3 regions of the Phyllobacterium sp. RCAM01083 genome follow, and region 1 is predicted to be linked to each of the others. Evidence: predicted binding sites of a transcription regulator. Region 1 holds the regulator's gene; each other region holds the start of a gene.
What was found. The regulator PhoB, encoded in region 1, activates phosphate uptake and scavenging genes when phosphate is short. The targets are predictions, from matches to a motif close to TGTCATNNANCTGTCAT.
Positions count from the first base shown of each region.

Region 2: a site for PhoB is predicted at 4,972-4,988, ahead of ugpB (sn-glycerol-3-phosphate ABC transporter substrate-binding protein UgpB). Genes of this name have one in related genera too.
Region 3: a site for PhoB is predicted at 4,292-4,308, ahead of ACZ25R_RS00930 (esterase-like activity of phytase family protein). Genes of this name have one in related genera too.

Region 1 covers NZ_JBVFZN010000005.1:3,309,645-3,319,744, forward strand. Annotated here, with positions in the region: gene ACZ25R_RS23120 (substrate-binding domain-containing protein) at 1-573, shown strand, start outside; gene pstC (phosphate ABC transporter permease subunit PstC) at 663-2,129, shown strand; gene pstA (phosphate ABC transporter permease PstA) at 2,126-3,445, shown strand; gene pstB (phosphate ABC transporter ATP-binding protein PstB) at 3,507-4,280, shown strand; gene phoU (phosphate signaling complex protein PhoU) at 4,304-5,029, shown strand; gene phoB (phosphate regulon transcriptional regulator PhoB) at 5,044-5,730, shown strand; gene ACZ25R_RS23150 (vWA domain-containing protein) at 5,731-6,921, opposite strand; gene ACZ25R_RS23155 (AAA family ATPase) at 6,987-7,826, opposite strand; RNA gene ssrS (6S RNA) at 8,373-8,529, shown strand; gene ACZ25R_RS23165 (5-formyltetrahydrofolate cyclo-ligase) at 8,557-9,171, shown strand; gene ACZ25R_RS23170 (TIGR00282 family metallophosphoesterase) at 9,232-10,056, shown strand.
Region 2 covers NZ_JBVFZN010000005.1:387,996-398,095, reverse strand. Annotated here, with positions in the region: gene ACZ25R_RS08620 (N-acetylmuramic acid 6-phosphate etherase) at 1-168, opposite strand, end outside; gene ACZ25R_RS08615 (glucosamine kinase nucleotide-binding domain-containing protein) at 360-1,253, shown strand; gene ACZ25R_RS08610 (GntR family transcriptional regulator) at 1,246-2,034, shown strand; gene ACZ25R_RS08605 (SIS domain-containing protein) at 2,052-3,062, shown strand; gene nagA (N-acetylglucosamine-6-phosphate deacetylase) at 3,059-4,228, shown strand; gene pncA (bifunctional nicotinamidase/pyrazinamidase) at 4,310-4,909, shown strand; gene ugpB (sn-glycerol-3-phosphate ABC transporter substrate-binding protein UgpB) at 5,072-6,382, shown strand; gene ugpA (sn-glycerol-3-phosphate ABC transporter permease UgpA) at 6,448-7,338, shown strand; gene ugpE (sn-glycerol-3-phosphate ABC transporter permease UgpE) at 7,350-8,198, shown strand; gene ACZ25R_RS08575 (sn-glycerol-3-phosphate import ATP-binding protein UgpC) at 8,205-9,275, shown strand; gene ACZ25R_RS08570 (MetQ/NlpA family ABC transporter substrate-binding protein) at 9,334-10,100, opposite strand, start outside.
Region 3 covers NZ_JBVFZN010000002.1:203,160-213,259, reverse strand. Annotated here, with positions in the region: gene ACZ25R_RS00945 (glycosyltransferase family protein) at 1-872, shown strand, start outside; gene ACZ25R_RS00940 (EAL domain-containing protein) at 1,004-2,560, shown strand; gene ACZ25R_RS00935 (CYTH and CHAD domain-containing protein) at 2,557-4,164, opposite strand; gene ACZ25R_RS00930 (esterase-like activity of phytase family protein) at 4,468-5,901, shown strand; gene ACZ25R_RS00925 (SixA phosphatase family protein) at 6,013-6,531, shown strand; gene ACZ25R_RS00920 (hypothetical protein) at 6,683-6,877, shown strand; gene zwf (glucose-6-phosphate dehydrogenase) at 7,046-8,572, shown strand; gene ACZ25R_RS00910 (diphosphate--fructose-6-phosphate 1-phosphotransferase) at 8,610-9,776, shown strand; gene ACZ25R_RS00905 (DUF922 domain-containing Zn-dependent protease) at 9,783-10,100, opposite strand, start outside.

The sequences.
Region 1 (10,100 bases):
AACCCGAAGCTGCCCGATTGGGACATCGCCGCTTACATTCCTGGCGAAAAGCACGGCACACGTGAAGTTTTCGAAGAGAAGCTGATGACTGGCGGTTGCAAGGCCACCGGTGCAGCCGATGCGATCAAGGCTGCCGGTCTTGACGAAAAGGCCGCTGCCGCCGCCTGTATCGCTGTCCGCAAGGATGGCAAGGCCATCGACATCGATGGCGACTATCCGGAAACACTGGCTCGCATCGATGCCAACAAGACCGGCGTTGGCGTCTTCGGTCTGGCCTTCTACGAAAACAATGCGGACAAGCTGAAGGTTGCAACCGTCAACGGCATCAAGCCAAGCACGGAAACCATTGCCACCGGCAAGTATCCGGTATCGCGCCCGCTGTTCTTCTACGTCAAGAAGGCGCATCTCGGCGTCATCCCCGGCCTGAAGGAATATGTGGACTTCTTCCTTGCTGACCAGATGGTCGGTCCGGATAGCCCGCTGGTAGAATACGGCCTGGTTGCTGCACCGGATGCAGAGCGTGAAGCTCAGCGTTCCGCATTCGCCGCCGGCAAGACCATGGCTGGCAAGTAAGCCAATAACCGGCGCGGACAGAACCCTGTCCGCGCCGGATATTTCTCGGGGCCTATGCTCTCGTTGCAGGACAGATCGGGGAAGCGTTGATGTCCACCTTGTTGGTTTTAGTGATTGTCGTTGCGATTGGTCTTGTCGGGTTCTTTCTTGGACGCCAGCGTGCCATCAGCAAAGATGACAGAAGTGTCAAAGCCCATTCCCTGCCGCATTATCACGGCTGGTGGGTTTTTCTGGTTTCCGTATTGCCAGCAATTATCTTCATCTTGGTCTGGGCCGTCGGCTCGAGCTTCTATATCGAGCGCCAGGCCATCAACAGCCTGCCGGTGCACAACAGCGAAAGCGTCATTGCCAGCCAGAGCCTCGAGCTTGGCATGGTCGGCGGCATCGCGCGGGGTCTCGACAAGCTGACGGATCAGGAACGGGCGAACCTTCCAACCACTTTCTCCGAATTGCGGCCGCTGCTGTCGAGCAAGGGCGTGGCCCTGGCGACGGAAGGCCAGGATTTCATGATCCCCGTTGCCGTGCAATGGAACAAAAGCACGGCGCGCGCGCATAATATCGGCGCGGTGGTCGCCATTGTCCTTGCCGTTGCCGGTGCGATCTTCGGTCTGTCCGGCGTCAACGTCCGCACGCGGGCCCGAAACAATGTCGAGCGGATCATCCTCTGGGGACTGCTCGCAGCCTCGACCATCGCCATCCTGACGACGGTCGGCATCGTTCTGTCGATGCTGTTCCAGACCATCACCTTCTTCCAGTCCGTAACCCCGTCGAGCTTCTTCTTCGGCACGGTGTGGGATCCGCGCTTCTCCGCAGCCGGCGGCAATGGGGCGCAGGGTCAGTTCGGTCTCATTCCGCTGCTTGCCGGTACGCTCTATATCGCGCTAGTGGCCATGCTGTTTGCCGTGCCGGTCGGCTTGTTCGCCGCCATCTACATGGCCGAATATGCCAGCCGGAACGTGCGCTCGGTGGTCAAGCCGCTGCTTGAAGTGCTGGCGGGCATCCCGACGATCGTCTACGGCTTCTTTGCCCTTGTCACCGTCGGACCGTTCCTGCGCGATATCAGTGCGGCCATATCGGGCGGCTATCCCTTCATCATGGCGCAGAGCGTGCTGACCGCCGGTATCGTGATGGGCGTGATGCTGATCCCTTTCGTTTCCTCCCTGTCGGACGACATCATTACCGCCGTTCCGGGGTCGCTGCGTGACGGCTCGCTCGGGCTTGGATCGACGCGTTCGGAGACGATCCGCCGCGTTGTGCTGCCTGCCGCGTTGCCCGGCATCGTCGGTGCGCTGCTGCTCACCGCATCGCGTGCCATCGGCGAAACCATGATCGTGGTTCTGGCGGCCGGTGTTGCGGCGAATCTGAACATCAATCCGTTCGACGCCATGACGACCATCACTGTCAAGATCGTCAACCAGCTGACAGGCGATCTCGAATTCAATTCACCGCAGACGCTGGTGGCATTCGCCCTTGGCCTCACCCTTTTCTTCATCACGCTGGCGATGAACATTTTCGCGCTTTACATCGTGCGTAAGTACCGGGAGCAGTACGAATGACCGACACAACACTCAATCCTGCTGCAGTTGCTCCGGCAAAGGTCGTCCGGCGCGACATCGGTCTGAAGCGCCGCTATGCCGCCGAGCGCCGGTTCAAGATTTACGGCATCACCGCGATTGCCATCGGCCTGTTCTTCCTCGTTGCGCTGCTCTATTCGGTGATTTCCAACGGCTACACGGCGTTCTGGCAGACGGAGGTCAGCCTCTCGGTCAAGCTCGACGAGAAGGTGATCGACCCCACGAACAAGCGTGCGACCGACCCGACCGTTCTACTGACCGCGAACTATCCGATCCTGGTGCGCAATGCCCTTGCCGAAAAGCTGGGCGTCAGCCTTGACGACAAGCCGGCGATCCGCGAACTGAGCAAGCTCGTCTCCGACGGCTCGCGCAGCCAGCTGCGGGAACTGGTTTCAGGAAATCCGGCACTGATCGGCACGACGCAGAACCTCTGGGTGCTGACCGGCGGCGACATCGACTCGGCCTTCAAGGGCCAGATCGACCTGAGTGTCGACCAGGCAAACCGCAAGGTATCGGACCGCCAGGTTGCCTGGATGAACACGCTGGCCAAGGAAGGCGCCATGGCGCAGCGCTTCAACAGCGGCCTGTTCACCTTCGGCGCATCGAGCCGTCCGGAAACGTCGGGTCTTGGTGTCGCGCTCATCGGCTCGCTCTACATGATGCTGATTGTCCTCTGCCTTTCCCTGCCCATCGGCGTGGCCGCATCGATTTATCTGGAAGAATATGCCAAGAAGAGCCGCCTGACCGATATCATCGAGGTCAACATCAACAATCTGGCCGCGGTGCCGTCCATCGTCTTCGGTCTGCTCGGACTGGCCGTGTTCATCAATTTCTTCGGCCTGCCGCGCTCCGCATCGCTGGTCGGCGGCCTGGTACTGACGCTGATGACGCTGCCGACGATCATCATCGCCACCCGCGCCGCCCTGCGCGCCGTACCGCCATCAATCCGGTCCGCAGCGCTGGGCATCGGCGCCTCGAAGACGCAGATGGTGTTTCACCACGTGCTGCCGCTGGCCGCCCCCGGCATCCTGACCGGCACGATCATCGGCCTTGCCCACGCGCTGGGAGAGACCGCACCGCTGCTGCTGATCGGCATGGTGGCCTTCGTCGCCAACTATCCGGTCACGCCGCTTGATCCGTCCACGGCTCTGCCGGTGCAGATCTACATGTGGGCGAATGAAGCGGAGCGGGCCTTTGTCGAGCGCACATCCGGCGCTATCATCGTGCTGCTTCTGTTTCTTGCAGTCATGAACATTGGAGCCATCATTCTGCGTCGCCGCTTCGAGCGGCGCTGGTAAACGGGAGCGAATTATGAATCTCATGACAGAACGATCTCTCGAAAAAGCGGTAAACGACAAAATGAGTGCACAGGTCAATACGATCAAAATGCAGGGCAAGGATGTCACCGTTCACTACGGTGAAAAGCAGGCCCTGTTCGGTGTCAGCCTCGATGTGCCTGAGAAGATGGTGACGGCGCTGATCGGCCCGTCCGGTTGCGGCAAGTCGACTTTCCTGCGCTCGCTCAACCGCATGAACGACACGATCGAAGGCTGCAAGATCGGCGGCAAGATCACGCTCGATGACGAGGATATCTACAATCCGAAGATCGACGTGGTCGAGCTGCGCGCCCGCGTCGGCATGGTTTTCCAGAAGCCCAATCCGTTCCCGAAGTCCATTTTTGAGAATGTGGCTTATGGCCCGCGCATTCATGGTCTTGCCAAGAACCGGCACGAGCTGGAGGAAATCGTCGAGAAGAGCCTGCGCCGCGCCAGCCTGTTCGACGAAGTGAAGGACCGCCTGCACGAAGCCGGTACCGGCCTTTCCGGTGGCCAGCAGCAGCGCCTGTGCATCGCCCGCGCCATTGCCGTCAGCCCGGAAGTCATCCTGATGGACGAACCCTGCTCGGCGCTCGATCCGATTGCCACGGCAAAGGTCGAGGAACTGATCGACGAACTGCGCCAGAACTACACCATCGTCATCGTCACCCATTCGATGCAGCAGGCGGCCCGCGTTTCGCAGCGCACCGCCATGTTCCATCTCGGAAACCTCGTCGAGGTGGGCGATACGGAAATGATGTTCACCAATCCGACGGAAAAGCGCACGCAGGACTACATCACCGGACGCTTCGGCTAATCACGGGAAACAGGGATAAGAATATGACCGAGTCGCAGCATACCGTCCGTTCCTATGACGACGAACTGAAGTTCCTGACGCACAAGATCGCCGAAATGGGCGGCCATGCCGAACGCATGGTCGAACAGGCCGTCACCGCCATGGTGAACTCCGACAACGCGCTGGCCCAGCGCGTCATTTCGGACGATCTCATCCTCGATGCCGGACAGCGCGAGATCGACGAAAAGGCCATCACCATCATCGGCAAGCGCCAGCCCATGGCGATCGATCTGCGTGAGATCATCGGCGCCATCCGCATTTCCTCCGACCTCGAACGGGTCGGCGACCTCGGCAAGAACATCGCCAAGCGCGTTGTCGCCGTCACCGATACGCGTCAGACGCTGTCGGTCTATCGCGGCCTGCAGACCATCGCGGAACTCGCCCTGACGCAGCTCAAGGACGTGCTCGACGCCTATGCGACACGCTCCGTGCAGCAGGTCAACATCGTGCGCGAGCGCGATGATGAAATCGATGCGCTGTACACATCGCTGTTCCGCGAACTCCTGACCTACATGATGGAAGACCCGCGCAACATCTCCGCCTGCACGCACCTTCTCTTCTGCGCCAAGAATATCGAGCGCATCGGAGACCATGCGACGAACATTGCTGAAACGGTCTACTACATCGTGACGGGTGCCCAGCTTCCGGCCGAACGGCCCAAGGAAGACCAGACCCACAGCATCATCGTCGATGAAGCCAGACAGCCTTAATTAGGATTCCAGCAATGGCGATCGCTCCCAAAATCACTGTTGTCGAAGACGAGGAAGCGCTCAGCGTCCTTCTCCGGTACAATCTTGAAGCCGAAGGCTATGTCGTCGAGACAATCGCACGCGGTGACGAGGCGGAAATTGCGCTGCGTGAAAAAGTGCCGGATCTGCTCATTCTCGACTGGATGCTGCCGGGCCTTTCCGGCATCGAACTCTGCCGCCGTCTGCGGGCGCGGCGCGAGACCGAAATCCTGCCGATCATCATGCTGACGGCGCGCGGCGAAGAGAGCGAGCGGGTGCGCGGCCTTGCCACCGGCGCCGATGACTACATGGTCAAGCCGTTCTCGACCCCGGAACTGCTTGCCCGCATCAAGGCCATGCTGCGCCGGGTCAATCCGAGCCTGCTGTCGCATGTGCTCAGCTTCGGCGATCTGAAGCTCGATCGCGAGCAGCACCGCGTGTTCCGCAAGGAACGCGAGTTGAAGCTCGGGCCGACCGAATTCCGCCTGCTGGAATTCCTGATGCAGTCCCCCGGCCGGGTGTTCTCGCGCGGCCAGCTCCTGGACAATGTCTGGGGCGCCGACATCTATGTGGACGACCGTACCGTCGACGTGCACGTCGGCCGGCTGCGCAAGGCCATCAATATCGGCCGCTCGATCGATCCTATCCGCACCGTGCGTGGTGCGGGGTACTCGTTCGGCTAATCAGTGCCGGCGCGAGAGTTCGCGCGTCGCCCCCTCGATGCCCGCCAGGGTCATGGGATACATGCGATGCGCGAAAATCTTGCGGATCATCGCCGTCGAGGTGGTGTAGTCCCAATATTGTTCCTTTGACGGATTGAGCCACGCGGCGTTCTTCCAGTGGTCGAGCACCCGGCCGAGCCAGACCGCGCCCGCCTCCTGGTTCCAGTGCTCGACCGATCCGCCCGCATGGGAAACCTCGTAGGGCGCCATGGCGGCATCCCCGACGAAGATGACCTTGTAGTCCGGTCCGTATTTATGGATGAGATCGAGCGTCGGTATGCGTTCCGCATGGCGGCGGCGGTTGTCCTTCCACACACCCTCGTAGAGGCAGTTGTGGAAGTAGAAATACTCCATGTGCTTGAACTCCGAGCGGACGGCGGAGAACAGTTCCTCGGCGATCCGGATATGCTCGTCCATGGAGCCGCCCACATCGAAGAACATCAGCAGCTTGACATGATTGCGCCGTTCGGGCCGCGTCTGCACGTCGAGATAGCCGTGTTCGGCGGTTGACCTGATGGTGCCCGACAGGTCGAGCTCGTCATCGGCGCCTTCGCGCACCCAGCGGCGCAGCCGTTTCAGAGCAACCTTGATGTTGCGGGTGCCCAGCTCGACGCTGTCGTCAAAATTCCTGAATTCACGCTTGTCCCACACCTTGACCGCGCGGCGATGGCGGCCCTCGTCCTGGCCGATGCGCACGCCTTCGGGATTGTAGCCATAGGCGCCGAAGGGCGAGGTTCCGGCCGTGCCGATCCACTTGGAGCCGCCCTGATGCCGGCCCTTCTGCTCCTCAAGCCGCTGGCGCAGGGTTTCCATCAGCTTGTCGAAACCGCCCAGCGCCTCGATCAGCTTTTTCTCTTCTTCCGTGAGGTGCTTTTCGGCGAGCCGGCGCAACCATTCCTCGGGCAGATTGGCAATGTCGACGCCGCTCTCGCCGCCGAGCAGTTCCAGCCCCTTGAACACGTGGCCGAAGACCTGATCGAAGCGGTCGAGATGGCGCTCGTCCTTCACCAGGGCGGAACGGGCGAGATAGTAGAACCCTTCGACATCATAGGTCACCAGCCCCGCATCCAGCCCCTCAAGCAGCGTCAGATATTCCCGCAGCGATACGGGAATCTTGGCGGCCTTGAGCTCGAGGAAGAAGGGGAGGAACATTGTGGGACCCTTTTACTGCATACGATGAACGATGCCGGTTCTCTCGATGGGGCGGATGGCGAGCGTCATCCCTGCCTCCTTGCCATGAAGGCCAGCCGCTCGAACAGGTGTACGTCCTGCTCGTTCTTCAGCAGGGCGCCGTGCAGTTTCGGCAAGGCGTTCTTCGGGTCGGCGCGCAAATCTTCCGGGGCGATGTCGTCGGCAACCAGCAGCCGGATCCAGTCCAGCGCTTCCGATGTGGACGGCTTCTTCTTCAGGCCGGGCACATCGCGGATCTCGTAGAACTGGGTGAGGGCGGCGCGCACGAGGTTCTGCTTGATGCCGGGATAGTGCACCTCGACGATCCGGGTCAGCGTATCGACATCCGGGAAGCGGATATAGTGGAAGAAGCAGCGGCGCAGAAAGGCGTCCGGCAGTTCCTTCTCGTTGTTGGAGGTGATGATGACGATCGGCCGGTGTACGGCGCGGATCGTTTCGCCGGTTTCGTAGACGTGAAACTCGTTGCGGTCGAGCTCCTGCAGGAGATCGTTCGGGAACTCGATATCCGCCTTGTCGATCTCGTCGATCAGCAGCACGACTTTCCTGTCGGTCGTGAAGGCATGCCACAGCTTGCCGGGTTTGATGTAATTGGCGATGTCGTTGAATTTCGCATCGCCGAGCTGCGAATCGCGCAGGCGGCTGACGGCATCATATTCGTAGAGGCCCTGCTGCGCCTTGGTGGTGGATTTGACGTTCCATTCGACCAGTTCCAGATCGAGCGCCGCCGCGATCTGCCGGGCAAGCTCGGTCTTGCCGGTGCCGGGTTCGCCCTTGACCAGCAGCGGCCGTTCAAGCGCAATCGCCGCATTGACCGCCACCATCAGATCCTTGTCGGCCACATAGGCCGCTGTTCCTTCAAACCGCATCGCATTCCCTTTCGTGATCGACAAAGATTAAGGGGCGTGCCGGAGGAGGGCAAGAGCCGTCCGGGAATGCGGCGATATGGTTTTCCCGTTGCCACGCCCGCAATTGCGTCTGGCTGTTGAAAGGTGGGAAAGACGGGCGGTCCCTGGAACGCGGGTCTTGGGGTATGTGGTATGCAATGCTTGCGATCCTGGGGACCACCCGCCCCGGCGTTTTCAGGTTTTTGCCCAATGCGCATCCATTGAGTGAAACCTCCCCGGCCGCACAGGTTCCTCCCTGTGAAGCCGAAGCGCCGATCCTTTCCCGACTTTCGAAGGTTTCCGGAAGCATTCCCGCCGGAAAGGACACGAGAAGGATAAGCGAGGTTGGGAGAACGTGGATAAGTTGATGTGGTTTTTTGTGATGGAGGTCTTTCACCCCCTCTGTCCGGCAGCCCAGAGGGGTGTGTCCCACACCTCCACAATGATTATGCGACAAAGATTGTGCGGGGAGGGAAAATCGTTTGCCGCGCACTGGTGCAATGCCTGCATCCGTCCTATATTCGGATCGGCGCTCTGCGCTTCTCGACAGGAGAGACATATTCCCCGGGGCCTTAATGATCCCTTAGGGAGCTGTCCCTGAGGAGGCCCGTGGGCTTCTTCACACGGCACCCACCTACTTTGTAGGTTCCCGGGATCGACTTCTCCATCGGTTGTGTGGACGCCACTTTTGTTTCATCCCGAGCCGGTTTGCGTGCCGGCGCCCCATGAAATCAAGCCCGTGCAGCACCACTCCCCCATCAAAGAGCTGAAGAAGAAACTGCGCCTGGAGGCCCTTGGCCGCCGCGATGCGCTGACGACGGAATTCCGCATCGAAGCCTCGATGCGCATTGCGGATTTCGGTCTGGCGGCGCTTGCCGTCGATGCGGGCACCATTGTTTCGGGCTTCTGGCCGATCCGCTCGGAGGTGGATCTGCGCCCGCTGCTGTTCGGCCTGCGCGAGCGCGGTGCACGGCTTTGCCTGCCTGCCATTATCGACAAGCAGACGATCCTTTTCCGCGAACTGGTGCGCGGCGCGCCGATGATCGATACGGGCTTCGGCACGGCGGGGCCGCCGCACGACGCTGCCGTGCTCGATCCATCCTTCATGCTGGTGCCGCTGGCGGCCTTCGATGTCAGGGGGCACCGCATCGGCTATGGGGCGGGCTACTATGACCGGGCCATCGCGCATCTGCAGATCAAGGGCGTGAACCCGCGCCTGATCGGCGTGGCGTTTGACTGCCAGCAGGTTGAAACCGTACCCGATGAGCCGCATGATGTGCCGCTGGAGGCGATCCTGACGGAAAGCGGGTTGCGCCGCTTCGGCTAGACGGATAAATCGATCATTTCAGGCCCCGGCAAGGACCGGGCTCTCTTTCAGGATGTGCGCGTGAGATTACTGTTTCTTGGGGATATGGTGGGGCGTTCGGGCCGGACGGCGGTCTATGAGCAATTGCCGGGACTGATATCCGACCTGAAGCTCGATTTCGTCATCGTCAACGGCGAGAACGCGGCGGGCGGCTTCGGCATCACCGAGGAAATCTTTCACGACACGATCAATGCCGGGGCCGATGTGGTCACGACAGGCAATCACGTCTGGGACCAGCGGGAAGCACTGGTGTTCGCCTCGCGCGAACAGCGGTTCCTGCGCCCGGCGAATTTCCCGCTTGGCACGGCCGGCAAGGGCTCTGGTGTGTTTCTCGCCAAGAACGGCGCGCGCGTGCTTGTGTCCAACATCATGGGCCGCGTGTTCATGCATCCGGATCTGCATGACCCGTTCACCATCGGCGAGGAGATTCTCGCCGCCTGTCCGCTCGGCGAACAGGCCGATGCCGTGGTGTTCGACTTCCATGCGGAAGCCACCAGCGAAAAGCAGTGTTTTGGCCATTTCGTCGACGGCCGCGCCAGCCTCGTCGTCGGCACGCACACCCATGTGCCGACCGCCGATGCGCAGATCCTCAATGGCGGAACGGCCTATATGTCCGATGCCGGCATGTGCGGCGATTACGATTCATCGCTCGGCATGGACAAGGAAGAACCGCTGAACCGCTTTCTGTCGAAGGTGCCGAAGGGCCGGTTTGAAGCCGCCAGCGGCAAGGCGACGATCTGCGGTGTCGGCGTCGATATTTCCGACCGCACCGGACTTGCCGAAAGGATTTCTCCCCTGCGCATTGGCCCGCGGCTGGAAGAAACCATTCCCGCCTTCTGGAAATAGCTCGATACAACCCGGCGCAACCAATCACGCCCGATTCTGCAACA
Region 2 (10,100 bases), 2.9 Mb from region 1:
GGTTTCGGCGGCGAGCAGCGCGGCCTCGGCAATGGAATCCGTCGCCCGCGCCACCGAAGCCGCTGCCTCGATCTGCGCCTCGTGCAGCAAACGCAAAACATCGGCTGGCGATCGCTCGTCCAATCCGGATGCCTTGTCGTTGCGTTGCTCGGTACGGGTTACCACCACTCGCCTCTCCTCGTTGCGATAATTAATGCCAAAAAAATACCACTTGTCCAGAGGTTCTTAAAAAAATCATGCACTGTTTTTCATACAAGTTAAATTATTCAATAAAATCAGCATGATGAATAAAAGTGGAAAAAACCTGGAATTAACGCTTGGCTATTGGTATTTTATTGGTATTCTATTTTCGGAGGGCAATGAGTGTGACATATCTCCTGGGAATTGATGGTGGTGGAACAGGCTGCAGGGCAGCCGTGGCCGATATGACAGGCCATGTTCTGGGCATCGGCAAAAGCGGTTCGGCCAACATCATGACCGACATGGAAAACGCGCGCCTGAATATTCTCGGCGCGACAAATGCAGCCTTTGCCGAAGCCGGGATCGACGCCGCAATGATTCCCGCGACCGCGGCGGTTCTTGGGCTCGCTGGCGCCATGGTCGGCGGCAATGGCGAGAAGCTGCGGACGACCCTGCCCTTTCAGCATTCCCTGGTGACATCCGATGGCACGATCGCCCTGCAGGGTGCGCTCGGCGACAATGATGGAACCGTGGTCATCATCGGCACAGGCACCCTGTTCGTCACACGCGAAGGCGATGACATCCGGTTTGCCGGCGGATGGGGCTTCAAGGTGGGTGATCTTGGCGGCGGCGCGCGAATCGGCCGCGATCTCCTGGAAGAGGCCCTGCTGGCCCATGACCGGTTTCACCCTTCGTCACCCCTGACAGAGGCCGTCCTCCAACGCTTTGAAAACAATCCTCACCGGATCGTCGAGTTTGCCCATGCGGCACGCCCCAGCGATTTCGGTACGCTTACGCCGCTGGTTTTTGAGTATGCTGCCCGCAACGATGCCGTGGCACTGGCGATTGTGAACAGGGCGGCGGCACAGATCGAAGAGGGGCTCGACGCCATCATGCCATCCGCGCAGGAACGCCTGTCATTGATCGGCGGACTGGGGCCATTGTTCGAACGGCGTCTTTCGCCCCCCTACCGGGCAAAGCTGCAAAAGCCGCTGCATGACGCGCTGACGGGCGCGGTGCAACTGGCGGTGAAAAACTTCGCGCCGGCGCGCAAGGAGGCCGTGCATGGCTGACGGGTTGATCGATATCCTGCCTTCCCTGAACGACGGTTCCGCCAGCGGCGGCCCGCTCTACGTCAAGCTGCAGCGGCTGATTGAAACGGCTGTCCGCGACGGCATGCTGCAGCCTGGCGATGCCTTGCCGCCCGAACGGGAACTTGCCACCATTGCCGATATTTCGCGTGTCACCGTGCGCAAGGCGGTTCAGGGGCTGGTCAACACCGGCCTGCTCGTGCAGCGGCATGGCTCCGGCACCTTTGTCGCGCCCCGTTCGGAGCGGGTCGAGCAATCGCTGTCGCATCTGACCTCGTTTACCGAGGACATGGCGCGGCGCGGCATGATCGTGCGGTCCACATGGCTCGATCGCGGCATCTATCCGCCCTCGCCGGAAGAAATGGTCACGCTCGGTCTTTCCTCGGGCGAGAAAGTTGCCCGCATCAGCCGCTTGCGCGTTGCCAATGACACGCCCATGGCGATTGAACGCGCCGCCCTGTCCATTCAGGTGCTGCCCAATCCGGAACTGGTCACGCTGTCGCTCTATGCGGTGCTGGCGGAGGGCGGCAATCGCCCGGCCCGCGCCATTCAGCGCATTTCGGCGGCAATCCTGAAGGAGGCCGATGCCAAATTGCTCGAGGTGCCCGCGGGTTCCGCCAGCCTCAACATCGAGCGCATATCCTATCTCGAATCGGGAAAAGTGATCGAATTTACCCGGTCGATCTATCGGGCGGATGCCTATGAATTTGTCGCGGAGCTGAAGCTCGGCGACTCCTCGGAAATTTCAGGAGCAGTACTTTGACCACCAACGGAACTCTCATGCGCGAAGAAATTCGCTCCATCCCCGATGTAACCGCGCGGTTTCTCGACGCTTCCCGCGATACGCTGGCCAATGCCGGAGCAAGACTGCGCGAGAAGAACCCGCCCTTCCTGGCCTCCATTGCCCGCGGTTCATCGGACCATGTGACAGCCTATCTGAAATACGCGACGGAACTGACCGCAGGCATTCCCGTCGCCTCGCTTGGACCGTCCGTCGCCTCGATCTATGGCATCACCCTGAAACTCGAGAGCGCCGCAACGCTCTCCATTTCCCAGTCCGGCAAGAGCCCCGACATTGTCAGCATGACCAAGGCGGCACGCGAAAGCGGCGCGCTGACGCTCGCCATCACCAATGAAATCAATTCCGATCTCGCCTATGCCAGCGATCTCGCCATCGATATCCTGGCGGGACAGGAACGCAGCGTCGCCGCCACCAAGACCTTTGTCAGCTCGGCGGTCGCCGGGCTCGCCATGATCGGCCACTGGACGCAGAACAAAGAACTGCTTGCCGCCATCGATGAACTGCCCAAGGCCCTTGCCGCGGCCATCCGCTGCGACTGGTCGCCGTTCGGCGCCGCCATGAAGGGCGAAAACTCGCTTTTCGTGCTTGGACGCGGACCATCCCTTGCCATTGCCAACGAAGTGGCGCTGAAATTCAAGGAAACCAGCGCCATGCACGCGGAATCCTACAGCGCCGCCGAAGTCATGCACGGACCCAAGGCCATCGTCGGCAAGGATTTCCCAGTGCTGGTGCTTGCAGCGCGCGATGCGGCCGAGGATTCAATCGTGCAGGCTGCCGATCGCCTTGCCGAACAGGAAGCCGCTGTCTTCCTGACCTCGGCGAAGCCGTCGAAAGCCACCGCATTGCCGTTCATCGCGACGTCGCACCCATTGACGGACCCGCTCACTCTGCTGGTATCATTCTATGCTTTCGTGGAAGATTTCGCCCGCAGCCGCGGATTGAATCCAGACGAGCCACCGCATTTGAGAAAAGTGACTGAAACAATATGAGCACTGTCTATGCACTGACCGGCGCCGACATTTTTGACGGCGAAACCTGGCATGCCGGTTCGGCAATTCTCGTCGATGCGGGCGCCATCACCGGTATCGTTGCCCAGGCGGACATCCCTGCGGATGTTCGCCGGGTCGCGCTCAACGGCGGCAAGCTTGTGCCCGGTTTCATCGACGTGCAGGTGAATGGCGGCGGCGGCGTTCTTCTGAACGACGGCCCGAGCGTCGAGGCGATCAGGACCATCTGCCAGGCGCATTTCGCCTTCGGCACGACGGCCCTCCTGCCAACCCTGATCACCGACACCCCCGCCATCACCAATGCGGCGATTGCCGCCGGCAAGGCGGCGGCGCTGGAAAAAGTCACCGGATTTATCGGCCTGCATCTCGAAGGGCCGCACCTTTCCGTCTCGCACAAGGGCACGCACGATCCCGCGCTTATCCGCCCGATGGAGGACAGCGATCTCGTGGCGATCGTGGAAGCCGTGCAGGCACTGCCGGTACTGCTCACCACCGTCGCCCCGGAGACCGTTCCCGTCGACAAGATCAAGGCCATGGTCGATGCGGGCGTCATCGTCAGCATCGGCCACAGCGGCGCAACTTATGAAATGGCGGTCGCGGCCAAGGACGCCGGCGCGTCCATGGCAACCCATCTTTTCAATGCCATGAGCCAGCTCGGGAACCGCAGCCCCGGCGTTGTCGGCGCCATCCTTGAAACCGGCGAACTGTCGGCAGGGCTGATTGCCGACGGTTTCCACGTCAGCAAGGCCTCGATGGCGATTGCCCTGCGTGCCAAGCAGGGTCCGGCCAGGATTTTTCTCGTGACCGACGCCATGTCGACCATCGGCACGGATATCACCACCTTCACGCTGAACGGACGGACGATCCGGCGGCATGACGGCCGCCTGACGCTCGAAGACGGCACGTTGGCGGGAGCCGATCTCGACATGATTTCGGCAGTCCGCTTCGTCCATCGCGAGCTTGGGCTGGACCTGGAGGAAGCCCTGCGGATGGCCTCGCTCTATCCCGCCGAGAGCATCCGGATCGATCATCGCTACGGGCGCATCGGCACCGGATATGTCGCCAATATCGTGCATCTCGATGATGCGCTTGAGGTCGATCACGTCTGGATCGACGGCGATCTGCATTACGCCCGAAACCCGAGTTGACGACTTTCTCCGATTGTCCATACTGCCATCCCTAGTGGAACGAATTTGACATTCGGACCACCGGACAATCGGAGAAATGAAATGGCTGGGGATGCGCTTGTCGTCATCGATGTGCAGAACGATTTTTGCCCGGGCGGTACACTGGCCGTGGATGGCGGAAGCGAAATCGTCCCGATCATCAACAAACTGATCATCCGGTTCGATCACGTCATCCTGACGCAGGACTGGCACCCGGCCGGCCATTCGAGCTTCGCTTTCTCCCATCCCGGCAAGGCGCCCTTCGACACGGTGAAAATGCCCTACGGCGACCAGACGCTGTGGCCGGACCATTGCATTCAGGGCACGCCGGGCGCCGATTTCCATGCGGATCTGCAGTGGACCAAGGCCGAACTGATCATCCGCAAGGGCTTCCGTCCCCACATCGACAGCTACTCGGCGTTTTTCGAGAACGACCGCAAGACCCCGACCGGCCTTGCCGGCTACCTGCGCGAGCGCGGCATCACCAATGTGACCTTTGTCGGGCTGGCAACGGACTATTGCGTCGCCTACTCCGCGCTGGATGCGGTGGCGCACGGTTTTACCGCCGATGTGCTGCTCGATGCCTGCCGCGCCATCGACATGGGCGGCTCACTGGCCGCCATGGTCACGAATATGCGCAAGGCCGGCGTCACCCTCATCTGACCGGCACAAAAGTGAACAGCTGAGCATTTTTTCCACAGGCGTTAACCCAGACATTCGACCAAAGTCATAAAACTGTTGTTTCTCTGTCACATAATGAGGATAGTGCCCATAAGCGCATCCAATAAGCGTGTTCCTAACGACGCCTCATTATGGGAGACATACATGACATTTCGCGGCACTTCGCTCAGCCTTGCGCTTGGACTTATCCTCGCATCGTCCACCTCATCCTTTGCCGTCACCGAAATCAGCTGGTGGCACGCCATGACTGGTGCCAACAACGAGGTTGTTGAAACCCTGTCGAAGGAATTCAACGAAAGCCAGAGCGACTACAAGGTCGTTCCAGTGTTCAAGGGGACCTATCCGGAAACGTTGAACGCCGGCATTGCCGCGTTCCGTGCCAAGCAGGCCCCGCATATCATGCAGGTATTCGACGCCGGAACCGGCGTCATGATGGGCGCCGAGGGCGCCATCAAACCGGTGGCCGACATTCTCTCGATGGGCGGCGCAAAGTTCGACAAGAGCCTCTATCTGCCGGGCATCGTCGCCTATTATTCCAAGCCGGACGGCACGATGCTGTCCTTCCCCTACAACAGCTCCTCGCCGATCCTTTACTACAACAAGGATATCTTCAAGAAGGCCGGGCTGGATGAAAACAACCCGCCAAAAACCTGGCCGGAAGTCTGGGATGCAGCCAAGAAGATCAAGACCAGCGGCGCTGCCAAATGCGGCTATACCTCGACATGGCTGACATGGATCCACACGGAAAACTTTGCCGCCTGGAACAATGTCTCCTACGGCACCAATGAAAACGGCATTGCCGGAACCGATGTCGAACTGAAGATCAACGCGCCGATCTATGTCAAACATTTCCAGGAACTGGCCGACCTCGCCAAGGATGGCACCTTCCGTTACGGCGGGCGCACATCCGAAGCCAAGCCGCTGTTCCTGTCGGGCGAATGCGGCATCTTCACCGAATCCTCCGGCGGCCTGGGCGATGTGGTCAAGTCGGGCATGAACTACGGCACCGGCCAGCTTCCCTATGACCCCGATGCCAAGGGTGCACCGCAGAACACGACACCGGGCGGCGCCAGCCTCTGGGTGTTCGCCGGCAAGTCCGACGCGGAATACAAGGGCGTTGCCGCCTTCTTCACCTTCCTGTCGCGCACCGACATCCAGGCCCGCCTGCACCAGGTATCCGGCTATCTGCCGGTGACCCTTGCCGCCTATGAGGACACCAAGAAGTCCGGTTTCTACGACAAGAACCCCGCCCGCGAAATTCCGATCAAGCAGATGATGGGCAAGGCGCCGACGGAAAACTCCAAGGGCGTCCGCCTGCCGAACCTGCCGCAGGTGCGTGATATCGAGAACGAAGAGTTCGAGAACATGCTCTCCGGCAAGCAGACCGCCCAGCAGGCGCTCGACAATGCCGTCAAGCGCGGCAATGCAGCCATCAAACAGGCGAACGGCCAGTAAGAGCCGGTTCATGAACGCCCCGTCCGCATGTCTTGCGGACGGGGCTCTTTTCAAGAGGGGCAATCATGGCATCGTCAACGCGTGTCACTTTTCCGAACAAGGTCCTGCCATATCTGCTGCTGGCGCCGCAGCTTGCCATCACGATTGTCTTTTTCTACTGGCCCGCGTCCCAGGCCATCCGCCAGTCGGTGCTGCGCGAGGATCCGTTCGGCCTGTCGACACAGTTCGTCGGCCTCGGCAATTTCAAGCGCATCCTGAGTGACCCCAACTACCTGAACTCGCTGCAGGTCACGGTCATCTTCTCCATCGCCACGGCAGTCATTGCCATGGGCTTCGCGCTGCTGTTTGCCGTCATGGCCGACAAGGTCATTCGCGGCAAAGGTGTCTACCGCACCCTGATGATCTGGCCCTACGCCGTGGCCCCGGCCATTGCCGGCATGCTCTGGCTGTTCCTGTTCAATCCCTCGATGGGCACATTCGCCTATATGATCCGCTCCGCTGGCTACAATTGGGACCCGCTGCTCAACAGCAACCAGGCCATGCTGCTGGTGGTTGCCGCCGCCGCGTGGAAGCAGATCAGCTACAATTTCCTGTTCTTCGTTGCCGGGCTGCAGTCCATTCCCAAATCGTTGATCGAAGCCGCCGCCATTGACGGCGCCGGCGAAACCAAGCGCTTCTGGACCATCGTTTTCCCGCTGCTTGCCCCGACGACGTTCTTCCTGCTGGTCGTCAACACCGTCTACGCCTTCTTCGACACGTTCGGCATCATTCATGCCGTCACCGGCGGCGGCCCCGGCAAGGCGACGGAGACACTGGTCTACAAGGTTTACAATGACGGCTTCGTCAACCTGATCCTTGGCGACTCCGCGGCGCAATCGGTGATCCTGATGGTCATCGTCATCGGCCTGACGGCGATCCAGTTCCGTTATGTCGAGCGCAAAGTGCATTACGGCTGAGGAGCGCAGAGATGATCCAGAACAATCCCATCGGCCGTCTCGTCGCCCACATCATCCTGATTGTCGGCATCCTGATCGTGGCGTTCCCGATCTACTACGCTTTCATCGCGTCAACCCAGTCGCTGCAGGATATCATGCGGCCGCCGCTGTCCCTGCTGCCCGGCGGGCATTTCTGGGAAAACTACACGACGGCGCTTTTCGGCGGTATCGGCCGCATCGGCGGCGTGAGTGTCGGCCGCCTGCTCATCAACAGCACGATCATGGCGCTGGCGATTGCCGTCGGCAAAATCATCATTTCGATCCTGTCGGCCTATGCCATCGTCTTCTTCCGCTTTCCCGGCCGCATGGTCTTCTTCTGGCTGATCTTCATCACCCTGATGCTGCCGGTCGAAGTCCGCATCCTGCCGACCTACAAGGTCATGGTCGATCTCGGCCTCATCGATACCTATACGGGCCTGACGGTTCCCCTCATGGCATCGGCAACGGCAACCCTCCTGTTCCGGCAGTTCTTCATGACCATACCGGGCGAGCTGGTGGAAGCGGCGCGCGTCGACGGTGCAGGCCCATGGCGCTTCTTCAAGGACATCCTGCTGCCCCTGTCCAAAACCAACATCGCAGCGCTGTTCGTCATCCTCTTTATCTACGGCTGGACCCAGTATCTCTGGCCGCTGCTGATGACGAACCGTAATGACATGACGACCATCGTCATCGGTCTGCGCAAAATGATTTCCTTCGCCGATGCCGACACCGAATGGCATCTCGTGATGGTGACCTGCATTCTGGCCATCCTCCCCCCGATCCTCGTCGTTGTGCTGATGCAACGCTGGTTCGTGCGCGGTCTGGTCGAAACGGAGAAATGATCCCATATGGCAAGTGTTGAACTCACCAATGTCCGCAAGGTCTATGCCGGCGGCGTCGAGGCGGTCAAAGGCGTCGACATAGACATCAAGGACGGCGCCTTGTGCGTGCTTGTCGGCCCGTCGGGCTGCGGAAAATCGACCCTCCTGCGCATGATCGCGGGGCTGGAATCCATTACCGACGGCACGGTCAAGATCGACGACAAGGTTGTCAACGATCTCGGCCCCGCCGAACGCGACATCGCCATGGTCTTCCAGAACTATGCGCTCTATCCACATATGAAGGTCTACGACAACATGGCCTACGGCCTGCGCAACCGCGGCATGCCGAAGGACCAGATCGACAAGCGCGTACGTGAAGCAGCGGCAACGCTGGAGCTGGCACATCTGCTCGAACGGCGTCCGCGCGAGCTTTCAGGCGGCCAGCGGCAGCGCGTCGCCATGGGCCGCGCCATCGTGCGCAACCCGAAAGTGTTCCTCTTCGACGAGCCGCTGTCCAACCTTGACGCCAAGCTGCGCGGCCAGATGCGGGTAGAAATCAAGAACCTGCAGCGCCAGCTCGGCGTGACCAGCGTTTATGTCACCCACGACCAGCTGGAGGCCATGACGCTCGCCGATATTCTCGTGGTGATGAATGCCGGTGCGGTTGAACAGATCGGCGCGCCGCTGGATATCTACGAAAAACCCGCCAGCACATTCGTCGCCAGCTTCATCGGCGCACCGCCGATGAACCTCATTCCGGTGACCGCCGGCGAATCCGGCCTGATCCTGAGGGACGGCACGCGGATCGGCGCCGAGGGGCTTGCCGTATCCGACAAGGATGCGGTGATCGGGTTCCGTCCGGAAGATCTGGAGGTTGCCACCGGCACGGAAAACCACATTGGCGGCCTGCTGCTCGACCTTAAGGTGCTCGGTGTCGAGCCGGTCGGCGCGGAAAGCTATGTCTATGGCATCATTGGGGGTGAGCGGGTTGTCGTGCGGGTTGCTGGCCGCTCCGTGTCACAGCCTGACGATCATCTCAGGGTGATCATCCCCAAGGAAAAGCTGCATCTTTTCGGCGGCAACGGCAAGCGCATCTGAAGACATTAAAGCAAACCACTCCCCTCCACCCATCGGCGAAGGGGAGTGAAAGTGTCGATTACCAGGCTGGAACAGCCGCACCCTTGTACTTGTCGAGGATGAACTGCTTGACCGGATCGGAATGGTAGGATTCGATCAGCGTCTTGACCCAGGGCTTGTCCTTGTCGGACTTGCGCACGGCGATCAGGTTGACGTAGGGCGCCTTTTCGCCTTCCTTCAGGATCGGGTCCTTCATCGGATCAAGGCCGGCTTCAAGCGCGTAATTGGTGTTGATGGCAGCGGCATCCACATCGTCGATGGAACGCGGCAGCTGGGCAGCATCCAGTTCGACGAACTTGAAGTTCTTCGTGTTCTCGGTGATATCGGCGAGCGTCACCTTGAGGCCTGAACCTTCCTTCAGCTTGATCACGCCCTTGTCGGCAAGGATCAGCAGCGCGCGGCCGCCATTGGTCGGATCGTTCGGAATGGCAATCGTCGCGCCATCGGCCAGTGCATCGAAGCTCTTCACCTTCTTCGAATAGACGCCCATCGGAAAATTCACTGTGTTGGCGACATCAACGAGATCGAACTTGCGGTCGGCAATCTGGTTGTCGAGATAAGGCTTGTGCTGGAATGAGTTGGCATCAAGCTCGCCGTCGTTCAGCGCCTGGTTTGGCACGACATAGTCGGAAAATTCGAAGATCTCGATGTCGAGGCCCTTCGGCTTGGCGATTTCCTTGACCTTCTCCATGATCTGCGCGTGTTCGCCCGGCGTCACGCCGATCTTGATCGTTTCGGCCAGAGCGCCCGTCGCGCTGAGCATTGCCGCCACCGCAGCGGTGACGA
Region 3 (10,100 bases), on a different contig from region 1:
GCCGGGATCTGCTGCTCGAGACATTTCATGCCGTCCGGCCCGATATCGTCATCATCGAGGCCTTTCCCTTTGGCCGCAGGCAAATGCGCTTCGAACTGCTGCCGCTGCTCGACGCCATAGCAGCCACCTCCCCCCGGCCCAAACTCCTGACCTCCGTGCGGGACATATTGCAGGAACGGTCCAAACCCGGACGGGACGAGGAAACCGTTGCGCTGATCAAGGCGCATTTCGATCATGTGCTCGTCCATGGCGACCCAGATTTCGTCACCCTGCCCGAGACATTTCCGCTGGCCGCCGAGATTGCCGGCAAGATCATCTATACCGGCCTCGTGGCTGCGCCTGTTGCCGCGCTCCCGGCGGAAAACTTCAACATCGTCGTTTCCGCCGGCGGCGGCGCCGTTGGCCTTGATCTGATCCGCGCGGCCCTCGAAGCGGCGAGGACCTCGAGCGTTCATTGTCGCTGGTGTCTGATAACCGGGCCCAATCTGCCGGAAGCCGATTTTGCGGCACTCTCACACGCCGTGCCCGACAATGTCAGTGTGGTGCGTTTCCGCAAGGACTTCCCTTCCCTGCTGCGCGGCGCGGCGCTTTCCATTTCGCAAGCCGGGTACAATACGGTCTGCGATGTGCTGCGCGCGCAATGCCGTTCGATCCTCGTGCCATTCACCGCGGGCGGCGAAACAGAACAGACAGTGCGGGCAAACCGCCTCGCGGCGCTTGGGCTGGCCGTGGCCCTGCCTGAAAACGGCTTGACCGGGCGCCAGCTCGGCGAGACCATCGAGGCGTCGCTCGCACAGCCCAAACCGGGCAGCCATCGTCTCGACCTGAACGGAGCGGCACACACTGCAAAGCTGCTGCGGGACATGCTGTAGCGCAGTCGGGCTCCCGGCAACAGTAGCGTTTGATACATCCGAAATCCGAGCGGAGAATTTCTGGTTCATTACCACTTGTTATCCCGCCTGCGATACAGTCGCCCAAATATAGTGTGGATGAGATCACGCGAATGCCAGTAATACGATCCTTTAAATGGCGGATTGTGCCGCAAATTACTCTGGCCATCGCCCTCATTGTGCTGGGAAGCCTCGCCGGATCGTGGATCGGCAGGCTTGTCATCATCCGCAGCGACCGCGGGCACATGCTGTCCCTGTCGAACCAGCTGCTGAAACGTGCCGACTTCGTTTTCGCCGAGGCGGATACGATCCTGTCCATGGCAAATGAAACCGGTTTTCCATTCTGTTCGAACGATGAGATCAACCACCTGCGCGATGCACTTTTCGATACGAAGTATCTGAAGGACATCGGACGCGTGCGGGATGGCGCATTTCATTGTTCCGCCGTCTTCGGTTCAGCCAAGCCCACCCCACTCGCCAAGCCGGATCTGGCAACGGCTGACGGCACGCTTGTCTACGCCAATACGCCCCTGGCCATTTCCAACACCACGGCGCCCATCATCGGCAGGGGGAATGCGAACGTCGTGCTCGACCCCACCGCTTTCGACGCCATGACCGACCCGAACTATAGTTTCGGCATCCTGTTCAAGCCGCCCGGCGCGCAAAACCCCGTCGCGATGTTCGGCGGGCTGAATGCGGGAAAGCGGCGTGAAAAGCTGCCGGAGGGTGCCGGGCGGGATGGCGATATCGTCTTTCGCAATCTCTGCGGCGAACGGGCATGCGTTTCCCTGCAGGCCCATGTCAAGGACCTGGAGGAGGACGCGTTCCCCATCGAGGCCAGCATCACCGGGCTTGGCGGCACTCTGGGCGGCGCGCTCGCCCTGATCATCCTCCTTCTGCAGCGCAAGCGCCTTTCGCTCGGTGCCAGGCTGGCCCAGGCCCTCGACAAGCGGCGTCTTACCGTCGTGTACCAGCCGATTTTCGATATCGGGACGAACACGCCGCGCAGTGCCGAGGCACTGGTGCGCTGGACGGATGGCAAGGACACCATCTCGCCGGACATCTTCATTCCGGTAGCCGAAGACGAAGGGCTGATCAAACGCATCACGCTCTATGTCCTCGACCGCGTTCTGGCCGATATGAATGCCTTCCTGCAAGCGGACCGAACCTTCCGCATCAACGTCAACATATCCGCTGCCGACCTTGTCGATCCGGCATTTGCTTCGGCGCTGGAACAGCGCCTGCGGCAGGCCAATGTCGGAAGCGAACAGCTCGGCCTTGAAATTACCGAGCGATCAACGGCCAATGCCGCTGCTGCGGTTGGCGCCATCCGGACACTTCGCGCGCGCGGCCACCGAATCTACATCGATGATTTCGGCACCGGCTATTCCAGCCTGGCCTATCTCGGCAACCTCAATGTCGATGGCATCAAGATCGATAAATCATTCACCCAGACGATCGGAACCGGCTCGGTGACGGTCTCGATTGTCCCGCAGATCATCGATATGGCCCGTGTCCTCAACCTCGGAATCGTTGTCGAAGGCATCGAGACAGCCACGCAGCGGGACTACTTCGCCGGGCTGCAAACGCCGATCGACGGTCAGGGATGGTTTTACGGCAGGCCGGTCAGTGCCGCCGCGCTGCAGGAACTGGTGCAGGAAAAATTCTAGGGCCGCGGTGCCCAGAACGGCGCGGTGTCCTTGAACGCCCGCCATCTGCCGATCAGCTGTTTGCCACCCGCCGCCTGGCGGTGCCCCTGCCAGCCGATGATGGCCCCCACGGCCCGGTTAGCCTCCGCGCCAAGGGAATCATGGTCGAGCGTATCCATGAGCTCATGCGCGCTCTTGATGTCGTTCGCCTCACCCAGAAGATCCTGCAGCCGCGACAGGCGCTTCAGGTATTTTGCGGTCACCGGCCGGCTGGAATAGAGCGGCAGAAAAAACTCCGCGGCATAGCGCAAGCGCTTCAGGCCAAGGCGCAGCCGATGGCGCGCATCGGCATGCAGGTGGCGAAAGCCGTGCCCCCGCCTGCGGACCTGCCGTTCTATCCGGTCCAGCACCCGCGCCGCAAACTGCCCCAGCGGCTCGGTCAGGATGCGCAAATCCTCGCTGGCAATATCGTTGCGCCAGCTCCTCTGTTCGATCACCAGCCCCAGGGACAACAGGAACCGGTTGGTCCTGGGATCGCCGATGATACGCCGGACGGCCTGGTAGGCCTGATCGTGGGAGGACATGCATGCCGCACGGAAGGCGGATATATTGACGTGCGGCAGAGCGGCTTCCTCAATCTCCGTCAGGGTCGAATGCAGGAAAACGTCCCAGTTTCGGGCGGGACCCAGCGCCTGCCCGAACAGTTTTGCCTCGGTGCTGAGGCTCTCCAGCGACGGTGCCTGCAACTCGCGGCAGAGAAAATGCAGCGCCACGCGCAATCGCCGGAGCGCGACACGCAACTGGTGGACGCCTTCTGGCTCCTGTCCGGTTTGACTGGCGCAAAGATTGGCCACGATCTGCTGCTGGCAATTGGTCAGAAGCTTGGCAATCGCCTCATCGACCGTATCAGACCTGACGAAGCCGGACGGTGCCGCCTTGACGGCCGATGGTTCATCGCCAAGCGCCAGCGCATAGCCCCGCGCCGATTTGCTCTGCGTTTCCAGGCAAAGCGGTGCAACATCCATCAGATTGAGACCGAACTGATAGAGCGCCGCGACTTTCCCCTGCTTCAGCTCAAGTTCGACTTCCGACAGCGGCACACGCGACGCGCCGAATTCAATGACGCCGTCATCGAGCGCAAGTTCGATCCGGGCGTCCTGATGGTCGAGCATCAGCAGATGCCGCCGGACCCTGGTCGCAAAAACCGGTGCCAACTCATCCACCGTCATTCCGTCCAAAGGCGCGCCGATGTCGGCAAGCGGCAGCAGAGCAAGGTCGGGCGCCATGCCGCTCACCACCGTCTCCCACTCATTGCGTTGCAAAGAACCGTGATCCGCTGCCCGCTTGACCGTCTGCACATGTTGACGGCCCTCACGCCGGACACGCAGCGACAATCCCGCCGCAAACAACCGATGATCGGAGGTGTCGTAATAGGTGGCATCAAGCCGCCGGATCAAGCCCTTGTTGCGGGCGGCCTGCTGAACCGTTGCGGAGGCGCGAATTTCGTCGAGCATGCCCACGGGTGCCCGCAGCTTCAGCTCGATCTCGACAGGGGTACGCGGCGGAACGGCAGCAGTCCCGGCGCCCGCACCGTCCTCCGTTCCGTGAACCGAAACTCCAGCCATCCGTCCGCTCCCGTCGATCATCCCGTTGCACGGACTATACTATCGCGTGTGCGCCGTCTTGGTAGCGCAAATATTGTTGAGCCGGGTTGCCCGGCTGATGGCCAGTGGGGCCCAGGGCCGTCGCCGCTGTCATGCGCGTATTACATTCCGGTTCTAGACCCTACCGGAAAGGTCTCCTTGCACGATTCCGGGGGATGGTCTCTTCCCAAGATCGACCCCGAGACCACCCGCCACACTGTCTTGTCAAAGGATTTTTCCATGCGCCATCTGCCGTCAATTCTGTTGCGTTTGCTTGCAACCTCCATGGCCATACTTCCGGCCGCAGCCTTTGCCGATAATTCGGTTGCGATCAGCGGTGCAACGCTCGTCAATAAGGGGCTGGTCGGCGTTGGACGGATTCCGGCCAATCAGCGCGACAAATTCGGCGAAACCTTCGGTTCCGGCTCGGGCATGGCGATGAACCCGGCCGAGTGGAGCCGCGATGGCGACAGCTACAAGGGCACGATGCTGCTCCTGCCCGACCGCGGTTACAATGTGGCGGGCACAACCGACTACCGCCCTCGCCTCAACATGCTGTCGATCCGGTTCACGCCGGTGGCGCCCGGCGCAACACCGTCCGCCGACAAGCAGCAGAGCGGCGTCGAGGCCGCACTCACCGACACGTTGCTGCTGGTGGATGACAAGGGCGCCGACACAACCGGCCTCGACCCGCAGTCCGATGTTCGCGCCGCTGCCGGGGATTTTCCCATGCTGCCGCAGGCCGTCAATGGCAAGATATCCCTGGACAACGAGGCAATCGTCCGCCTCGCCGATGGCACGATGTTCATCAGCGACGAGTATGGACCGAATATTTACCGCTTTTCCGCCGAGGGCCGCATGATGTCGGCAACCCAGCCTCCGGCAGCGCTGGTTCCCATGCGCCATGGCAAGGCGAATTTCTCATCCAACAATCCGGGGCCCGGCGCACAGGCACCCGATCCGAAGGATCCCGATACCGGCCGCCAGAACAATCAGGGCCTGGAAGGCATGGCACTGACGCCCGACGGCAAGTTCCTGATCGCCGTTCTCCAGTCGGCCGCCCGGCAGGATGGCGGCGATTCCAGTTCGACCCGCCAGAACACCCGCGCCCTCGTCTATGACGCGGCCGATCCGGCCCATCTGAAGCTGGTGCATGAATATGTCGTGCCGCTTCCCGTCTTCACCAATGCCAAGGGCAAGAAGGCTGTAGCAGCGCAGAGCGAGATCGTGGCTTTGTCCGACAAGGCATTCCTGATGCTGGCACGCGACAGCGGCAATGGTTATGGCCTTGACGGCGACACGTCGCTCTACCGCAACATCGCCGTCGTCGACACCTCGGCGGCCACCGATATCGCCGGAAGTGCCTTCGATGCCGACAAGGCCGTTGCACCCAAGGGCATTGTCGACCCCTCTGTTACACCGGCAACACTGACCCCCTTCATTGATATCAATGACAATGCGAACCTGTCGCGCTTCGGCCTGCACAACGGTGCGCCCAATGACCGCAACAACCTGTCGGAAAAATGGGAAGCCATGGCACTTGTCAGCGTCCTCGATCCCAAGCTGCCGGACGACTATTTCCTTTTCGTCGGCAACGACAATGACTTCCTGACCCAGGACGGCTTTCAGGTCGGCGCGAGCTACAAGGCCGAGGGCGGTGCCGATGTCGACACCATGTTCCAGGTGTTTCAGGTCACCATTCCCGGACTGCATAAGTAATCCGTTCGACTTGTCATCGGAGAGGATTGCCCTCTCCGATGATACCAGCCTCCATGCATTCCCGTTCATGTTGTATGATCGGGTGAGCTGAGTGCCCATGGAGCAAAACAGATGCTGCGACTTCTCCTGCTTCGCCACGCCAAATCGGACTGGCCTGATGGTGTTGACGACCACGACCGCCCGCTTGCCGAACGCGGCCGCCGGGCCGGCCCCCTGATGGCCCGATACATGACCGGAGAATGGCTCATACCGGATCTCGCCCTTATCTCTACGGCACGGCGGACACTGGAGACATGGGAACTGCTGCGTCCCGTCATCGGAGACGGTATACGCTGGCGGGCGGAGCCGCGGATCTACGAGGCGCCCGCGCGGGTGATTCTGGATGTCGTCAGGGCGGTGGAGCCGGGGATCGGGACATTGCTGGTTGTCGGCCATAATCCGGGGTTGCACGATGCAGCCCTCCGGCTTGCCGGTAGGGGACGGGAGGCCGATCTCACCCGCCTCCGGCAGAAATACCCCACGGCGGGACTAGCCGTCATCGATTTCACCACCAGGCGCTGGTCCGATCTTGCCGATCAATCCGGGGAACTGGAACGGTTTGTGACACCGAGGACAATCGGCCACGGGTGAGGCCATTCGCCCAAACCCCGATTCCACGGGCGTTCATGCGCCAAAATAGCTGCACTGAGGCGGTCATTTCAACTTTCAGCTGTTGATTATGACAATCATTTTTCGAATATGTGACAGGACCATTCACTGCAAACCGCGATTGGACGTCAGGATGCGCCTTAGAGAACTTCAGGAAATCAGGTACGAAGAGGAAACCGCCAACCTCAAGCTTTCGGGCCTCAACCCGTTCAAGGAAGCCAAGAGCGTCAACATTTCCATCGACAATCCCGAAGCATTCCTCAATGCGATCAAGACGGCGCTTTCGGACCCTGACGGCAAGCCCATCAAATTCGGCAAGGTCAAATAGGCCTCTGCGCGCATCACGAAACAGCTTCCCCTGGCGGATGAAATCGTGGCAAGCCAGCAAGATAATGCTTGCCACGCCGCGCGTTATTCCGTTCATTCTCGGAACGAACCGGCCAAGACCCTCACACGCTACCCACCATGTGCCCAGTGTTGAACCAAAGGAGCTCCCGTGACTGAACCGACCATCGCGCCCGCTCCGCCCGTCACTCTGGTCATCTTCGGTGCAACGGGCGATCTGACGCGGCGGCTGCTCGTTCCCACCGTCCTCAACATGACGCAGAGCGGTCTCGTGAGCGACAGCCTGCAGATCCTTGGCATCGGCATTGAACCCGGCGATGACGAAATGCTGCGCGCCAAGCTTGAGGATTTTCTCACGACGTCCAACATCAAGGCCAACTACAGCGCCGAGACATGGCAGGGACTGCGCTCGCGCATCTTCTATCGGCAGGGCGACTTCACGCAGGATGCCATCTATGCCGAGATTGCCGGCCAGCTCGGAGCGCAGGCCGGGCGGAACGCCGCCTATTACCTTGCCGTGCCGCCGCTGTTCTTCGGCGATATCGTCGACAAGCTCGCCGATCACGACCTGCTGAAAGAAACGGGTGGTGCCTTCCGCCGCCTTGTGATCGAAAAGCCGTTCGGAACCGACCTCGCCTCGGCCAAGGCGCTCAATGCCAGGATATTGAACCGCGTGCCGGAAACGCAGGTCTATCGCGTCGACCACTTCCTCGGCAAGGAAACCGTGCAGAACATCATGACGGCGCGGTTTGCCAACATGATGATCGAATCCCTGTGGAGCAACAATTTCATCGATCACGTCCAGATCACCGCGGCCGAACTCGTCGATGTCGGCACCCGCGGCAAATTCTACGACGCAACGGGCGCGCTCAGGGACATGGTGCCTAACCATCTGTTTCAGCTTCTTGCCATGGTTGCCATGGAGCCGCCGAACAGCTTTGACGCCGAGGCAATCCGCGACGAGAAGGGCAAGGTCCTGAAAGCTCTGCGGATCTACTCCGGCGAAGAAGCCGAGCAGAACTCGGCGCGCGGCACCTATACAACAGGGGTTTCCGGCGGCAAAACCATACCGAACTATGCGGATATCCCGGATGTGGCGCGCGACAGCGCAACGGAGACCTACGTTGCCCTGAAGCTTTTTGTCGATACATGGCGCTGGGCGGGTATCCCCTTCTATCTGCGCACCGGCAAGGCCATGACGGCCCGCGATACCGAGATCGTCGTCACCTTCCGCCAGGTTCCCTTCGCCCAGTTCAAGGGGATGGGGCCGCAGCGCCGCCTGACACCGAACCGGCTGATCATCCAGGTGCAGCCGGACGAGGGCCTGCACATCGAAATATCGATCAAGTCGCCCGGTCTTTCCGTCGAGACGGTCCCGGTGTCCCTCGATTTCAACTATGCGGATTTCTTTGATATCGGCAAACTGACCGGCTACGAATCCCTGCTCTACGATCTGTTCGTCGGCGACCAGACCCTGTTTCAGCGCGCCGACAGCATCGAAGCGGGATGGGCGGCCGTGCAACCCTTTCTCGATCTGTGGGCGACATCGGCAGAACGCCCTGATCCCTATCCGGCGGGCAGCATGGGGCCACAATGCGCCGATGTACTGATCGAGCGCGATGGCCGCAAATGGCACCAGCCCGATGTGCAGCACCGGGTGAAAGCGAAGGTTTCCTGACTTGATCTGACAAACAAGAAAAACGAGAGGGACGGATATGACCGAGACATTCGTAATTGCGCAGGGCGGCGGACCGACGGCAGTCATCAACCAGACCCTTGCGGGCGCCACGCTGGAGGTGCGCAAACGTTATCCCGGTGCCCGTGTGCTCGGTGCAAAGCACGGCGTGCGCGGTATTCGCGCCGGCAACTTCGTCGATCTCTCGGCTCTGCCGGAACAACAACTGCGCCTGATCGCGGCAACACCGAGTGCTGCGCTCGGGAGCACGCGCGACAAACCCGATGCGGCCTATTGCGAGGCGATCCTGAAAAGCCTGCGTCATGTCGGGGCAACCGCCTTCATCAATATCGGCGGGAACGATACCGCCGGAACCCAGCAGATCCTGGTGGAAGCGGCGGGCAAGGATATTGCCTTCGTTCACGCACCCAAGACCATCGACAATGATCTGGTCGAGAGCGATCACACGCCCGGTTTCATCTCCGCTGCCGAGTTCATCGCGGGCGCTTTCCTCAGTATCGATCTCGACTTCCGTGCGCTGCCCGGCATCTATGTCGGGATCGTCATGGGCCGCCATGCGGGATTCCTGACCACCGCGGCCGCCGCATGGCAGCATGACGATGCGAGCGCGCCTCATCTTGTCTATGTGCCGGAGCGGGCCTTTTCGGCAAAACGGTTCATCGATGACGTGCGCGAAGCGCAGAGCCGTCACGGCCGCTGCATCATTGCCATGTCGGAGGGCGTGACCGGCGAGGACGGGCGGACCGTGGTTGAAAACCTTGTTCCCGCCGATCGCCTTGAACGCGACGCCCACGGCAATATCCGCCTGTCCGGCGGAGAATTGGGAATGGCCATCGAACAGCTGCTCAGGGACGGCCTGCCCGGCGCCCGTGCACGAGTGGATACGTTCGGCTACCTGCCGCGCGGCAACATCGCCACAACCAATGCGACCGACGCACAAGAGGCTTTCGAGGCGGGAGTCTTCGCCGTCGAAACGGCGGCGCGCGGCGGCGGGTCGGTGGCGCTGCAATATGCCAATGGCAGCACCCGTCCGCAGATCGTTCCGCTTGCCAGCGTTGCCGGCAAAACACGCCACCTGCCGGATGATTTTCTCGAGTCTGAGCGCAACCGGATTTCTGCGCCGTGCCGGGCCTATTTCGAACGGCTGCTGCCAAAGCGCTTCACGCTCGCCGAGCCGTTCGCATAGGCGGCGTCACCCGCCATTGACCAGGCGAAGCACAAGCTGCTGGATGTTGCCGCCCTCGCCCATCTCGACCCGGTCGAAATCCCGCCCCTTCTGCCGCTGGGCAAGGGAAAGCTCGGAAAGGCGCTTCGTCATCTCGACCCGGATTTTCCGGCAGCCGGGATCATCCGGCACCGACAGGCCGATGGTCGCGGCCTCGATCCCCTTGACCATGTCCTTGATCGTCTCGCCGTGCACGGCTTCATGGGTGCGCACACCGGCAATGAACGTATCCCAGTTCGCCTGTACCGCAGCCGGCAGCCGTTCGGCGGGCTTCGGCAGCGTATA